DNA from 3 places in the Brevibacillus sp. HB1.1 genome. Region 3 is predicted to be linked to each of the others. Evidence: a T-box and tRNA genes for the amino acid it is inferred to sense, from the RefSeq annotation. Region 3 holds a T-box; the other regions hold tRNA genes.
What was found. A T-box is a leader RNA that pairs with one kind of tRNA and senses whether it is charged. The one in region 3 lies ahead of argS (arginine--tRNA ligase), so its partner is inferred to be a tRNA-Arg.

Region 1 (4,520 bases), on a different contig from region 3:
GTCGTGATGGTAGCTAGTATCCTTTTCGGAATCAATCGGTATTCGCTCACTACTGCAGTAGAGGCATACACCCAATTTTCCGGTTCAGAGGAACATTTGATTATTACGACTTCCCGAATGCCGCGTACACTTACAGCGGTAGCGGTGGGGAGCAGCCTCGCTGTAGCAGGTGTTTTGTTGCAGGCGTTGACTCGAAATCCTTTGGCTTCACCATCTCTTATTGGTGTGAACGCTGGAGCTGCAGCAGCTATTGTGACGACGATTGTTGTTTTTGGCTCGCAATTCCCAGTGTCGAAAATGATGTGGGCAGGCTTTATCGGAGCGGGTGTGACTGCTCTGCTTGTATACGGGTTGGCTTCCGCTGGGCGGGGAGGCATGACTCCGATTAAGCTGACACTTTCGGGTGCAGCGGTTGCCGCTTTTGCTTCGTCTGTGACCTCTCTGTTTATGCTGCTGCAAGAAAAGACGATGACAGAGGCTTTTTACTGGTTAGTTGGTTCTGTGGAGGGAAGACAGCTCGATCATTTTTTTATGATCATTCCTTATTTGCTAGTAGGCTGGTTAGGCGCTATGCTACTGACCGGTTCGTTAAATTTGATGGTACTCGGTGATGATGTGGCGACTGGTCTGGGCCAAAAGATTATCTTGGTAAAAGCTATAGCGATATTGATCGTGGTGCTCTTGGCAGGTGGGAGTGTCGCGCTCGCCGGACCGATTGCATTTGTGGGCATCATCATCCCGCATCTTTGTCGTTTTTTAGTCGGTCTTGATCATCGATGGTTGATTCCCTATTCGATCGTCTTCGGTGGAGCTTTTCTGGTCTGCGCTGATTTGCTTTCTCGCCTTGTATTGATGCCGATGCGTTTGGAAGTACCAGTAGGCGTAGCAACCGCCATGATCGGAGTGGCCTTTATCATCCCGCTGGTCAGGAGGAGGGCGTATGCATAGACATGTAGTCATTCGGACCAAGAAGCCAGCGCTCTCGTTTCATGTAAATAAGCGGGCGTTAGGAATTAATTTCATACTATTTTTGCTGTTATCTGTTGTGATTGTATTGAGTATTGGCTTAGGTAGCTTGCATATTCCTGTGTGGGAAGTCATCAAAGCTTTTGTGGGAGCGGGCAGTGAACAGAATGAATTGATCGTGCTCGATTGGCGGTTGCCTCGCGTTGTCGTTTCAGTCATGGTGGGGGCTTCCCTGGCGGTATCGGGGGCCATCTTACAGTCCTTGGTACGAAATCCGTTAGCTTCGCCTGATTTGATCGGAACTACAGCGGGAGCGACGGCAGCAGCGGTAGCATTTATCACATTCGCAAAAGATGTAAGTGTGCAATGGATGCCATTGGTGGCCTTGACCGGTGGATTGCTAACCGCTACGCTTACGTATCTCACTGCGTGGAAGGAGGGAGTCTCACCTTTTCGCCTCGCGCTTGTCGGTGTATGTATATCAGCGGGGATGGGAGCATTAACGATCTTTTTCATGGTGATCACCCAAACCCACAAAGCTTCAAACGCTCTAGGGTGGATGACTGGAACGGTGTACGGTATGTCTTGGGTAAATGTCATGACGTTGCTTCCGTGGACGCTTTTGTTTCTCGTGGCTACGATTTTCCAAATCCGTTATTTGAATGCCCAGGAGCTCGGTGATGATATCGCCAGAGGCATTGGCGTAGCAATTGATAAGAAGAGATTGCTCTTGATTGCGATTAGTGTGGCACTGGCAGGTGCTGCGGTCGGTGTGGCAGGAGGAATCAGTTTTATCGGTTTGATGGCTCCACATATTGCGCGTAGGCTAGTTGGCTCAGCGTATGGCTACTTGCTGCCGGCTTCCGCTGTTTTGGGTGGGATGCTTGTCGTCTTGGCTGATTTGATTGGGAGAACGGTGTTTTTACCGCATGATTTACCAGCTGGGATTTTTACCGCAGCGATTGGAGCGCCGTTTTTTGTTTATCTTTTGTATAAAACGAGGAATCATCAATAGGTCCCCTGATGTCAAGGCGATTTTTAACGAGTAAATGTCACGCAAGAGAAACAGTTCATAATCGGGCTGTTTTTTTTGTTCCCATGGGGATTCAACATAAAAAAGCGACCTCTGGAAGTCCAAGAGATCGCTTTGTCTTTATTAGTATGGTACGCCTGAAGGGAATCGAACCCCCGCACATGGTTCCGGAGACCATTGCTCTATCCACTGAGCTACAGGCGTATATTGTGACGACAATTTTCATTATAAAACATCGAGAATCTCAATGCAAACGAAAAAAAGTAGTTCAGCAGAAAAAACTAGTGATAAGGTAAGCGAGAGTGAAAAAGTCCATTGGTGAAGATCTTTCGACGTTTTTTGTGTTCTGCTTCATCAATTTGGCAGGAAAATTGCATGAGAGAACGAATATAATGAAAATAAAGAGTCATCGAGCAGCATGAGCAAGTGCGAAGGAGGCGGGCTTCATGAACATGGGATTGGGGTTATTTCAAGAACAAACACTGAAATTAGTGATGACGCCGGAATTACGCCAAGCGATTACCATATTGCAGTATTCAGCCATTGATCTCATCTCCTATTTGCAGGATCAGGCCAATGAAAATCCTGTTTTTGACCTTGAAGTTGCTGGAGAAGTCGCTTCTGCAAAAGCAGAGAAACCAGCTCCTGAGATTGACTGGAAAGAAATTGTGGGCAATCGCGCGACAGGTGAGTACGGTTCGTTGAAAAATGAAAGCACTTACAATCCGTTGGATTACGTCCAGCAAGGTGCGGAGACGCTGTACGAACATCTGGAGCGTCAACTCGGCTATGTAAAAGGATTCTCGTCGCTGCAAAAACAGATCGCTCTCTTTTTGATCGGGAATCTGGATGAGAAGGGTTATTTGGAAATTACACTGGAGGAAGCGAGTACGCGCCTAGGTGCTGAAATGCTGGAGATTGAGGACGTGTTGTCCGTCTTGCAGCATTTTGATCCAGTAGGCGTAGCTTCACGCAGCCTAGAAGAATGTCTTTTGCTGCAGCTCGAGCATTTGGCACTCGATGATGAAAAGATCGTTCAGGTCGTTCGCAACCACCTGCAAGATTTGGCGGACAATCGCTATCAGCGGATTGCAGACAAAATCGGGTGTACACCGCAAGAGGTACAGGCGATGGCAGACTTGATCCGTACGCTGAATCCGCGTCCAGGGGCGGCCTTTTCCGCAGTAGACACAAGATATGTCATTCCAGATGTGACGGTAGAGAAGGTCGGGAATGATTATGTAGTATTGGTCAATGATGTTGCTGCACCGCGGCTGAAAATCAACAGCTTCTATGAAAAGATGCTGAGCCAGCAAAAAAGTCAGGATGAAGCCAAGCAGTTCATTCACGATAAGCTGAATGCTGCTATGTGGCTGGCAAAAAGTCTGGAGCAGCGCCGCCTGACGCTCATGCGTGTAACTCAGGCCATCCTCGATATGCAACGGGAGTTTTTTGATCGGGGGATTCATTACTTAAAGCCCATGACACAAAAAGAAATAGCAGAGCGGGTCAGCCTGCATGAATCGACGATTAGTCGGGCAACCAGCAATAAATACGTCCAGACACCGCGTGGAATCTTTGAACTGAAGTATTTCTTTACGTCAGCACTCTCTACATCTAGCGGGGAAGTGACTTCTTCTGAGAGTGTTAAGCGCAGAATCAAAGCACTGATCGAACAAGAAGATCGGAAGTCTCCGTTATCTGATCAAAAGCTGGGTGAGATGCTGCTTACAGAGGGGATTGAAATCTCCCGCCGTACGGTTGCCAAGTACCGGGAAGAAATGCTGATCCCATCGTCAGCTAAACGAAAGAGGTTTTAACGGGCATGAATGAAGAAACGTTTGAAATTGTCTTGTACGGGAGAAAAAAATGTCATTTGTGCGACGAGGTGGAGCTCTACATCCGCAGTTTGGCGAAGGAGCTCCCCCTTCGTATGCGCATGGTTGATATTGAAAGTGATCCGGTCTTGCATGAAGAAATGATGTTTGTCATTCCAGTAGTCGAGATTGATGGAGAAATCGTATTTCGTTCCATTACACATGTGGTGACGCTAGAGGAGCTGCGAGACGAATTACATAGACGTGCCGCTCGGTCATGAGTGGCACTTTTTTATAGGGACTCGGGGGAACTTGCAAGATATTGTTAAATATGATACATTCAAGTTGTAGCAAGTGATCTTTTTTTTGCACCAATCGGGACAAAAAATGTATATACAGGGACTTTTAACGTCCCGATCAACAATTTGTAACCAAGGAAGAAGGCAAAATGCGACGTTTACTGGAACTGCAACAAAAATTGTTGCCTGACTTGATTCAGGTTTTGCGTCAGCGGTACATGTTGCTCCGATCCATCTATCATTTGCAGCCGATTGGCAGAAGAGGTCTAGCTCAAGCCATGGATACTACTGAGCGTATTTTGCGGGCAGAAGTGGAACTGCTAAAAGAGACGGGGCTCCTTCATGTAACGGCTGCGGGAATGAGCCTGAGTGAAGAAGGGCAACAAGTCTTGGACGACATGGAGC
Region 2 (4,520 bases), on a different contig from region 3:
TTACGTGAAGCGTTAAACAAAGGCTTGAAGGAAGTGGGGATTGTCGATCATTTATACCGCTTTCGTGAAGCCCGTCCCTATTTTGAACGGTATCTAGACCTCAGTGATACCGATTTGGGTCGCTTGCAGCGCACTTGGCTTGATCAAGTATGCACCGAGAGTCTTAATGACTTTTGTGTCGCTATTGAGGCAGCAAAGCAGCGTTGGTCGGCAAGCGGTGTGGAGTTGCGGCTGGGGATCGAAGCGGATTACTTTATCGGCGGGGAGGCAGAATTGGAAAGCTTGCTGGCAGGCGCTTCGTGGGATTATGTGATCGGTTCTGTTCATTTTATGCAAGGATGGGGCTTTGACAATCCCGAGACTCGCCATCTGTTTGAGCAGCATGACCTGAAACAGTTATACGCGGACTTTTTCTACACGGTTGAGTGCATGATCAGGAGCAATTTATTTGATTTTGTTGCCCATCTGGACAATCTGAAAGTGTTCTCCTATCGCCCTCTGGAATCAGAGATAGTTCCCTATTACCACCGGATCGCAACTGCTTTGAGAGAAACGGATACAGCGACCGAAATCAATGCGGGCCTGTACTACCGCTATCCTGTTAAGGAAATGTGCCCAAGTCCCGTTTTTCTCGACGTTTTGGTGGCGCATGGTGTTCCACTGACACTCTCGTCCGACGCGCACTTTCCCGACGATATTGGGAGATACGTAGCGGCGAATCTGGAGAACCTCCATTCAATGGGAGTAACGGAGATTGCTACTTTTTCCGGTCGTCAACGGATCATGAAGCCAATCCGTTATGCATCAGCTATTCCAGACGAGAACTGCTGATAGGAACTGGAATGGATAGGATTTGCCGAAAAATGGATATACACATATAATAAGAAAGTAGGTGATCATATTTGTCCCCGTAGCTCAGCAGGATAGAGCAACGGTTTCCTAAACTGTAGGTCGGAGGTTCGAATCCTCTCGGGGACGCCATCGAAGAAAAAACCTTGGTGTATCAAGGTTTTTTCTTTTTTTGTTGAGACGTGTAGCATGCCTCCAATGTATAACGTATATCAAATGACGAACGAAATAAGGGGGGATTTCTTTTGAAAAAAGTGATTGTAGGATGTATGGCTATGGTCTTGGCGATTTTCTTCAGTGGTTGCAGCTCAGATGCGGTCGTACAAAATCAGACTGCCGCGCCACCTGCAAAAGAAGTAATGAACACTGGCACAGAATCGAAACAATCGATTGACAGCTCTACAAGCTATAACCAAATCGCAAGCTATATGGAAGAAGAGAGCAAGAAAGCTTTCTCCCCCTACTATGAGTTGCTGGAGTTTACACTATCGGATTATGAAGAGAAAACAGTAGATGGAAAAGTAGAAGCGACATTCGCATATCAAGTGAAATACAAAAACTTTGAGAAAGACCCTGACACCGTAGAATACATCAAAGTCGCCAAAGAAAAGAACGATCCCAACTACCAACAGCTGTATGATGAATATTTGCAGCCCAAGGACATGAATTTTCATTTGAAAGCGGTAATGGAAGATGCGGACTCCATAACGCTTTACACCAACGTGAGTCCAAAAGGAATCCAATGGGAGAAGGTAGTTATGTCTGATTTTATCCTGAAGAAATAGGATAGCGACTTGACCGTAGGGCCGCGTACTCACGCGGTCTTATTCATTTTTCTCGCACCAGTACTCATACTCATTGTCGATCCAATCTTTGATATGATCGTAATTCCCCCAAGTATCTTCCACGTGGTACACGCTTGGATCACAATCAAACGCTTCGAGATAATGATAGCGATACTCTCCCGTATCGAAATCGAAGTAAAACATTGCGAACTGGTTTCCTTCTTCATTCAGCATGTCTTTAGCAAATACTCCACCCGTCTTCTCATAAACTTCAGGACCAGTCATCTTCCTTTGTTTAAAATCAGCAATCAGGTTTGCAAAACTCTTTTGAAAATCCTTGCTAACCATATCATTTTCAATCAACCAGCCGATGAAAAAACCTGTATGTACGTATGCCTGTTTTTGAGGCAGATCCTCCTCAAAGTTTTCGTAATGATATTTCGCTTTATCGTATACCGTTGTCACTAGCGAATCCTCTCTTTCTAATTGCCCATTTTTCAAAAATTATACAGGATAGATGTAATCGTAAAAAGCCAAAAGAGGATGAAGAAGGAAGGGTAGGAATTTTGTAGCATTGCCATGATGCGAAGTGGTAGTATTTAACTGTTATATAGAGAAAACCATTGGTTGGTTCATAGAGGGGTTATATTTCATGCGGAATTTGCTTGCCTATTTTCTTAGCGCTGTAATGATTAGTCTAGTAATCCTTCCTGTAGAGCCTGCGTCATCTAGAGGTTCAAGTTCCTCTAGCTCCAGTAGTTCTGGCAGAAGCTCAGGTTCGTCTAGTACCAGCTCATATTCTTCAGGCAAAAGTTCAGGATCATCTGGTACCAGCTCATATTCGTCGGGCAGAAGCTCAGGGTCATCTAGTACAGGCTCATATTCGTCCGGCAGAAGCTCGTACTCTTCAGGAAAAAGCTCAGGCTCAACCAGCAAAAGTTCAAGCTCCACAATAAAAAGCGCAAAACCGTCAAGCGGTTTCAAATCATCCAAGCCGGTTAAAATCAAAAAAAAGGCTGACGATGACGACGATGATGAAGAAGAAAACGTGGAAGAAGAGACAAGCCAAGAAGAGGAGACGAGCGAAGAAGCCGCTGCGGAAGAGGAAAGAATCAAGCGGTCCGAACTCTTAATCCAAATCGATAGCGGTACTGGACCATACCATTTACAACCGAATCAATATTATCAATCGACCATTTGGGGTGACCCAACTCATAATGGTCCCCTATACTTTACCGTACATAATAACGGACAGTTAGAAGAGGTAGATGAGAGTGAGATAAATGGGGCAACAGTATTTAACATCCCATACAATTTCGATTCAACTCCATTTGAAAAAGAGTTTTATCTTAATAGCCTGCCAACGGATCAAATCTATGTGGCATCCTTTCAATATCAGGACATTTACATGTTTTTAGACCCAGATGGTATCATTCAATGGCTCCCTAAATATGAAGCCTTAGAGAAAAACCTCCCCATCATAGAAGCAGAAGAGGTACTGCTGTCAGAGCAAACGCTGGAAATGCATAGCAACGAAATGGCCTTGCATAATTTCCCGAAAAACAAAGTCTATCGGAAGAGTATCAATAGGATTCCGAGGTATTTTCTGTTCAATAATGAAGAAAATGTTCAGTTAGTAGGAAAAAAAGAACTTAAGAACTATGAAGTTTTGGAATATGACCAAATGATTGATCCGACTTCTCCTGATCTTATGGGAGAGATCAAAGAAAAAATCCAGGATTCAGGTGTCCCGACAGGATACATATACCAGATGACAGTGAACAATGCCCTGCGGAATTTTATCTATTATGGAAGGGGCTCGGTTGGGTTTGTAAAGAACTTGTCGTCTGTTAAAGAAAATTATAAGGTTCGTGATTTTGAACAGGCTGTCCAAAAGATGCGGGAAGAAAAAAAGGAGGAAGAGAAAAGGCAATCGATCTGGAAGCTGTATCTCATTACGGCGGGTACGATTATGCTCGGTATTCTTCCTTTATGGTATTGGTATATGAATAGAAGAAAAAAGAAGAAGAATCAACCGCCTAACAAGATCATGAAGAAAAATACCAACCATACGGGAAAGAAAAAGAATGTAGTGCCTGTAAAGCCAGAAAGAACACCGATTCAACAGCCCCTACCCAAAAAGAAAGAAATAAGAGTAGAAGAAAAAAAGAAGCATGATGGCGGACTGTTTCAGCAATTTGAAGCCGTAAACAAAAAAGAACAGCCAAAAAGCTCTGGAAGCGGGCTATTTGATCAATTTAATTCCTCCAATAGAAACCACTAAAAAGCAAAACCCGTCCTCAGCCGAGCTAGTGGTAATATCCCCTCATGGTTGACTGTGTTTAAAACCCCACTGTTACAATTGGGTAAGACACAATTGACCAGAGGGGATTTTTTTATGGCTAAAAAAGGACAAACATTTAGAGTTTATACAGAAGAGGAAAAAATGGAAGCCGTACGTCTTTACGAGTCCGGAGTATCTTCTAGAGAAGTCGCCAGAAGATTAGGCATTCCAGAAAAAAGACAGGTGTTGGACTGGGTTAATAAGGTTCGTAGTGGGGAGGTACTAACAGCTTCTCGATCAAATCAGGCATGGCGAAAAGGGCGTCCAAAAACCAAATTCACAAGCGTTGAGGAAGAGTTAGCATACATAAAAGCGGAGAATGAATATCTAAAAAAGCGATATCCAAATCTAAACGGGGAGTGACTTCGAAGAAAGCAAGGTTCTCAATTATTGAACAAATGCAAACCAAATATCGATTATCATGGCTGCTCAGTTTTGCAAAAGTATCCCGTGCGGGATATTACAAATGGAGAAAGTCCAGAGAGGCATCTGTTCGACGTAGCGAAAAGGAAGTCAACCTAAAAGAACATATCCTAAGCATC
Region 3 (4,520 bases):
ACTGGTGCTAAACTGACAGTGACGTTGATGAACGAAATGATGCGCAGACGAGAGAAGTATGGCATGGTGACGCTATGCATGGCAGGTGGCATGGGGATGTCAGTGATCTATGAAAATTTGACGATGTAAAATTCTCATGTGCATATGAAAAAGCCCCGAACATTGATATGTCGGGGCTTTTTGCCATGAAAGTGTGATCGCTTATTAGGGGACCTATTGTTCGTGTAAGTATTTTCGCAATGTGGCCGCTACTTCTGTTGGGTTTTCCAGCTGTACAATGACATGCTGATATTTAACATGACCCTCTACTTCTAGAATCAACAACGAATCAGTCTGGGCAAAAGAAAGGAAGTACCATTCATTTCCATGCTGAAAGCTTCCTTCATATATGTTCAATGGAGCTATAGACGTCCCTGGCATGCGCAACATCCATTTTGGCGGAACAAAAGAACCGACCTCGACATGCTTGATCGATTGATACGGTAACGTGATGGTGCTCTTCAAGGCTAAGAAGGTATGCAAGCCAGTGAGACGCAAGGTAAAATCCGTCTTTCCAAAATGTACACGTCTTCCCATCGTTGATCACCTCATTCATCTGCCATCGTTTCATTATCTCACAGATGAATGATGATGACACGGGACTATCAAAAAAGCCGGAGCTTCCCCGCAAGAGGAAGGCAACCGGCTTTTCGTATTCTTTCTTACATTTCTTCTGGAGCAGCCAAACCGAGCAGACGCAGACCTTCCTTTAGTACAGCAACGACTGCTGCTACGAGCTGGAGACGGGATGCTTTCACATCTTCTTCTTCAGCCAGGATGCGTACATTCGCATAGAACTTGTTGAACGTTTGCGCTAGGTCGATTACATACTTGCCGATTTGCGACGGATCGAAGTTATCGGCAGCACGTTCGATTACCTCTGGGAACGCGTTCAAGAGGGTAATCACTGCCCAAGCCTCTTTGCTGTCGAGTGCACCGGAAGCCAGGTTCACTGTCGTTGCTGGCTGGTAGCCACCTCTGCGCAAGAGTGAGCATGCACGAGCGTGTGCGTATTGCACGTATGGTCCTGTTTCCCCTTCGAAGGTCAGCATCTCTTCCCAGGAGAAGTTGACATCATTCAGGCGGAAGTTTTTCAAGTCATGGAAAATAACTGCGCCTACCCCGACTTGACGAGCCACCTCTTCTTTATTGGATAACGTAGGGTTTTTCTCTTCGATGACTTTTTGGACATCAGAAATGGCCTGTGCCAACACTTCTTCCAAGAGAACCACTTTCCCTTTACGCGTGGACATTTTCTTGCCGTCCTTGAGCATCATGCCGAATGGGATGTGGTGCATATTTGTGGACCAAGCATAGCCCATTTTTTCCAACACTTTATAGAGCTGCTGGAAGTGGAGGCGTTGCTCGTTCCCTACGACATAGAGTGCTTTTGCAAAATCGTACGATTCGTGGCGGAAGAGGGCAGCAGCCAAATCACGCGTAGCGTACAGGGTAGCGCCGTCTGATTTTTTGATCAGGCATGGCGGCATGTTGTATTCATCGAGGTTCACGACCATCGCACCGTCGGATTCAGTCAAGAGACCTTTTTCCTCGAGCAACGTAACAACGCGATCCATTTTGTCGTTGTAGAATGCTTCACCGTGTGTGGAGTCGAAGGCTACGTTCATCAGGTCGTAGATCTTCATGAATTCCTTGAGGGACTCATCACGGAACCATTTCCACAGATGCTGTGCTTCTTCGTCGCCATCCTCGAGCTTTTTGAACCATTCACGGCCTTGGTCTTCCAGCGTAGAATCGTTTTCGACTTCTTCGTGGAAGCGAACGTAGAGGCTGAGCAGCTCCTTGATTGGTTCTGCTTTTACCTTTGCTTCGTCACCCCAGAGGCGGTACGCAACGATCAGTTTACCGAACTGCGTACCCCAGTCACCCAAGTGATTGATGCGCACTGGCTCGTAGCCTTGCTTTTCCATGATGTTGGCAATCGCGTTTCCGATTACAGTAGAGCGCAGATGCCCCATGGAAAACGGCTTGGCGATATTCGGTGAGGAGAGGTCGATTGGTACTTTGCGTCCTTGACCGACATTGCTGCTTCCATATGTGCTGCCTTGCGTAATGATGGTTCCGATTACTTGCTCTGCCACATTTTCTTGGTCCAGGAACAGGTTCACATACGGTCCAACTGCTTGTGATTCACGCAAGGGTGCACCGGAGAGCTGTCCAGCCAGCTCTGCTGCGATCATCGGTGGGGCTTTGCGCAATGCTTTTGCCAATTGGAAGCAAGGGAAGGCCACATCGCCCATTGCAGGGTTTGGTGGTGTTTCCAGCATGCCGTATACGGCTTCTTTTGTCAGTGTGTCTACGCCCATCGAGGAGAGCGTAGCGGCAATCATTTCAGCGACTTGGTGTTTGTAGCTCATTTGATAAATCCCCTTTCAAAAATAAAAAAACCTCTACGTCTCCTGTGAAAAAGAGACGAGAGGTTATACTCCCGCGGTGCCACTCTTGTTGTTTTTCCCTTCCAGTAAACTTGGAAGACAAAAACCGCTTGACCTGCTGTAACGGGCAGTCCCGGCATAGCCCTACACGATCCGTTGCCCATATTGACTGGCGTAGGATGTTCAGGCCGCATCTCCGAGGGGCGTTTCCTCACATGGTTTGGCATCGGGCTCACACCGTCCCCGACTCGCTACAGCCTCGCACAAGGAGTACTTTCCTCATCAACGATTCGTTTGTTTCTCTAGAATTATAGCTGTTTTAACCGTCAGGATGCAACTCACTGTTCCGGTTTTTGCAAAATCTTATCTAATTCCGCGAAATATTGTTTGGTCAGCTCTTCTCTTTCTTCCGCGCTGAGGTTATCCGCGTTCATCATTTGCTCTTTGTACTGTTCCAGCTTTTCGAGCATGGCTAGCTCGGCAGCAGCGGCATCGTCCAGATCGTAATTTTCCGATGGATCGAACGGGATCAATCGATTGTCATTACCACTGCGCAAATAAGCAGAGCGCCAGTTCTCCGGAAACTGGTATGGCTGTTCGCCAAACATAATCGCTAAAATATCGTCGGATTCAATCGGCAGGAAGTGATCGTAATCGTCTCTTCTGCCTCCCTCGGATAAATTAATGTGGGACAAAAAATAGTGGAGATAATGTTCCCCGGTTTCGGTATTCTTAACGATGGAATAGGTTTCAAATTCGGATTTGGATAGTTCTTTTATGGTATCTAAACAGGACAGAAATTTGTCTTTTTCACGTGCTTGCAAGTCAGCCATGTCATCTCGTTCCTTTCGCTCTACAATAAGCCTCATGATAGCAAAAGCAATGTGCTCTGACAATGAAAGCAACGCAACGGAGTGCAGCAGTGGAAGCAGGGAAAAGGATGATTGATAAAACAATTGGATAATCTTGTCACAAAAATAAGCCAGCTGGATCAAATACATATCAACACGAAACAAGGAGGTGAACAGCGCGTGAATGCAAGTGCCAAAAGTAGCGAAGCGGACTGGACGCTGCAACTGACCAACGAGGAGAAGCTGACGAGACTCATGAGCGAGTACGGAGACAACATCGTGCAGCTCGCCTACTTGATCGTCAAGGATCGGGGAATCGCGGAAGACATTACCCAGGAAGTGTTCCTGAAGGCGTATCGGGGTCTGGATCAGTTCCGCCATCAGAGTAGCGTAAAAACGTGGCTTTACCGAATTGCGATCAACGAGTCCCGCAAATATTTGCGTTCGTGGTCCTTTCGCCAGATTTTTTCTACATACCTCTCCAAAGAGGAAGCACCCCCGGAGAAGGCCGACACCGCAAACGTTGAAGCGGCAGTCATCGGACGAATGAGCAAGGTACAGGTAGCGGAGCAGGTGATGAAGCTCTCGCCGCTGTACCGAAAAGTCATGGTACTTCATTACTATGAAGATTTGTCGATAAGAGAGATTGCGCAAGTGTTGGATATTTCAGAAGATGCCGTACGAACCCAATTGTCACGGGCCCGAAAACATTTTAAGGCATTGTGTGAAAAGGAGGGATTGGAATGGATGTAGATAAGCAAATTCGCGAAGTGGTACGGAGTGCAAGTGAGAAATCTGTGGAGGAAGTGAGGTTTACAAAAGAAATGGAATCGCGGATCAGAGATGCGATTGCACGAGATAAACACAAGAATCGGAACAGGATATTCATGGCTGGCTCCTTGGTAGCTTGCTTGGCGGTAACAGCCGTGGGCTTGCAGCAACAAGGTTGGTTTTCACAGATGCCCAGTGGAAAAAATGTAACGAATGCGGTCGCAACGACTGCAAGGGATAAAAAGAAAACGGAGGCCAATCAGAACAACGTAAAGGTGTCGCCGGAAGAGGCTGTTTTACCATTGAAAAAGGTGATCCCAGCTTTGAGCAAGATGACAATCAGGGTGGATCGTACAAGCCATGGAATCAGTGACTTAATGTTACTGGAAGGCGATAATGCGCGTGCCAATGTTACTTATGATATACAGACAGGACAAATTGAGAGCTTTACAATTGATGGTGA

Region 1: it has a tRNA-Arg gene. The T-box ahead of argS (arginine--tRNA ligase) is inferred to sense a tRNA for this amino acid. The anticodon was not compared.
Region 2: it has a tRNA-Arg gene. The T-box ahead of argS (arginine--tRNA ligase) is inferred to sense a tRNA for this amino acid. The anticodon was not compared.

What each region holds. Positions count from the first base shown of each region.
Region 1 covers NZ_JABMIV010000011.1:14,072-18,591, forward strand. Annotated here, with positions in the region: gene HPY27_RS23780 (FecCD family ABC transporter permease) at 1-948, shown strand, start outside; gene HPY27_RS23785 (FecCD family ABC transporter permease) at 941-1,981, shown strand; tRNA gene HPY27_RS23790 (tRNA-Arg) at 2,129-2,203, opposite strand; gene rpoN (RNA polymerase factor sigma-54) at 2,446-3,819, shown strand; gene HPY27_RS23800 (glutaredoxin family protein) at 3,825-4,097, shown strand; gene HPY27_RS23805 (sugar-binding transcriptional regulator) at 4,265-4,520, shown strand, end outside.
Region 2 covers NZ_JABMIV010000023.1:3,538-8,057, reverse strand. Annotated here, with positions in the region: gene HPY27_RS29555 (histidinol phosphate phosphatase domain-containing protein) at 1-831, shown strand, start outside; tRNA gene HPY27_RS29550 (tRNA-Arg) at 905-981, shown strand; gene HPY27_RS29545 (hypothetical protein) at 1,095-1,634, shown strand; gene HPY27_RS29540 (DUF7832 domain-containing protein) at 1,674-2,099, opposite strand; gene HPY27_RS29535 (hypothetical protein) at 2,287-3,918, shown strand; one part of gene HPY27_RS29530 (IS3 family transposase) at 4,033-4,306, shown strand; one part of gene HPY27_RS29530 (IS3 family transposase) at 4,306-4,520, shown strand, end outside.
Region 3 covers NZ_JABMIV010000002.1:908,294-912,813, reverse strand. Annotated here, with positions in the region: gene HPY27_RS09275 (thiolase family protein) at 1-129, shown strand, start outside; gene HPY27_RS09270 (hypothetical protein) at 214-576, opposite strand; gene argS (arginine--tRNA ligase) at 702-2,417, opposite strand; T-box leader at 2,466-2,730, opposite strand; gene HPY27_RS09260 (hypothetical protein) at 2,774-3,451, opposite strand; gene HPY27_RS09255 (sigma-70 family RNA polymerase sigma factor) at 3,467-4,039, shown strand; gene HPY27_RS09250 (YcdB/YcdC domain-containing protein) at 4,030-4,520, shown strand, end outside.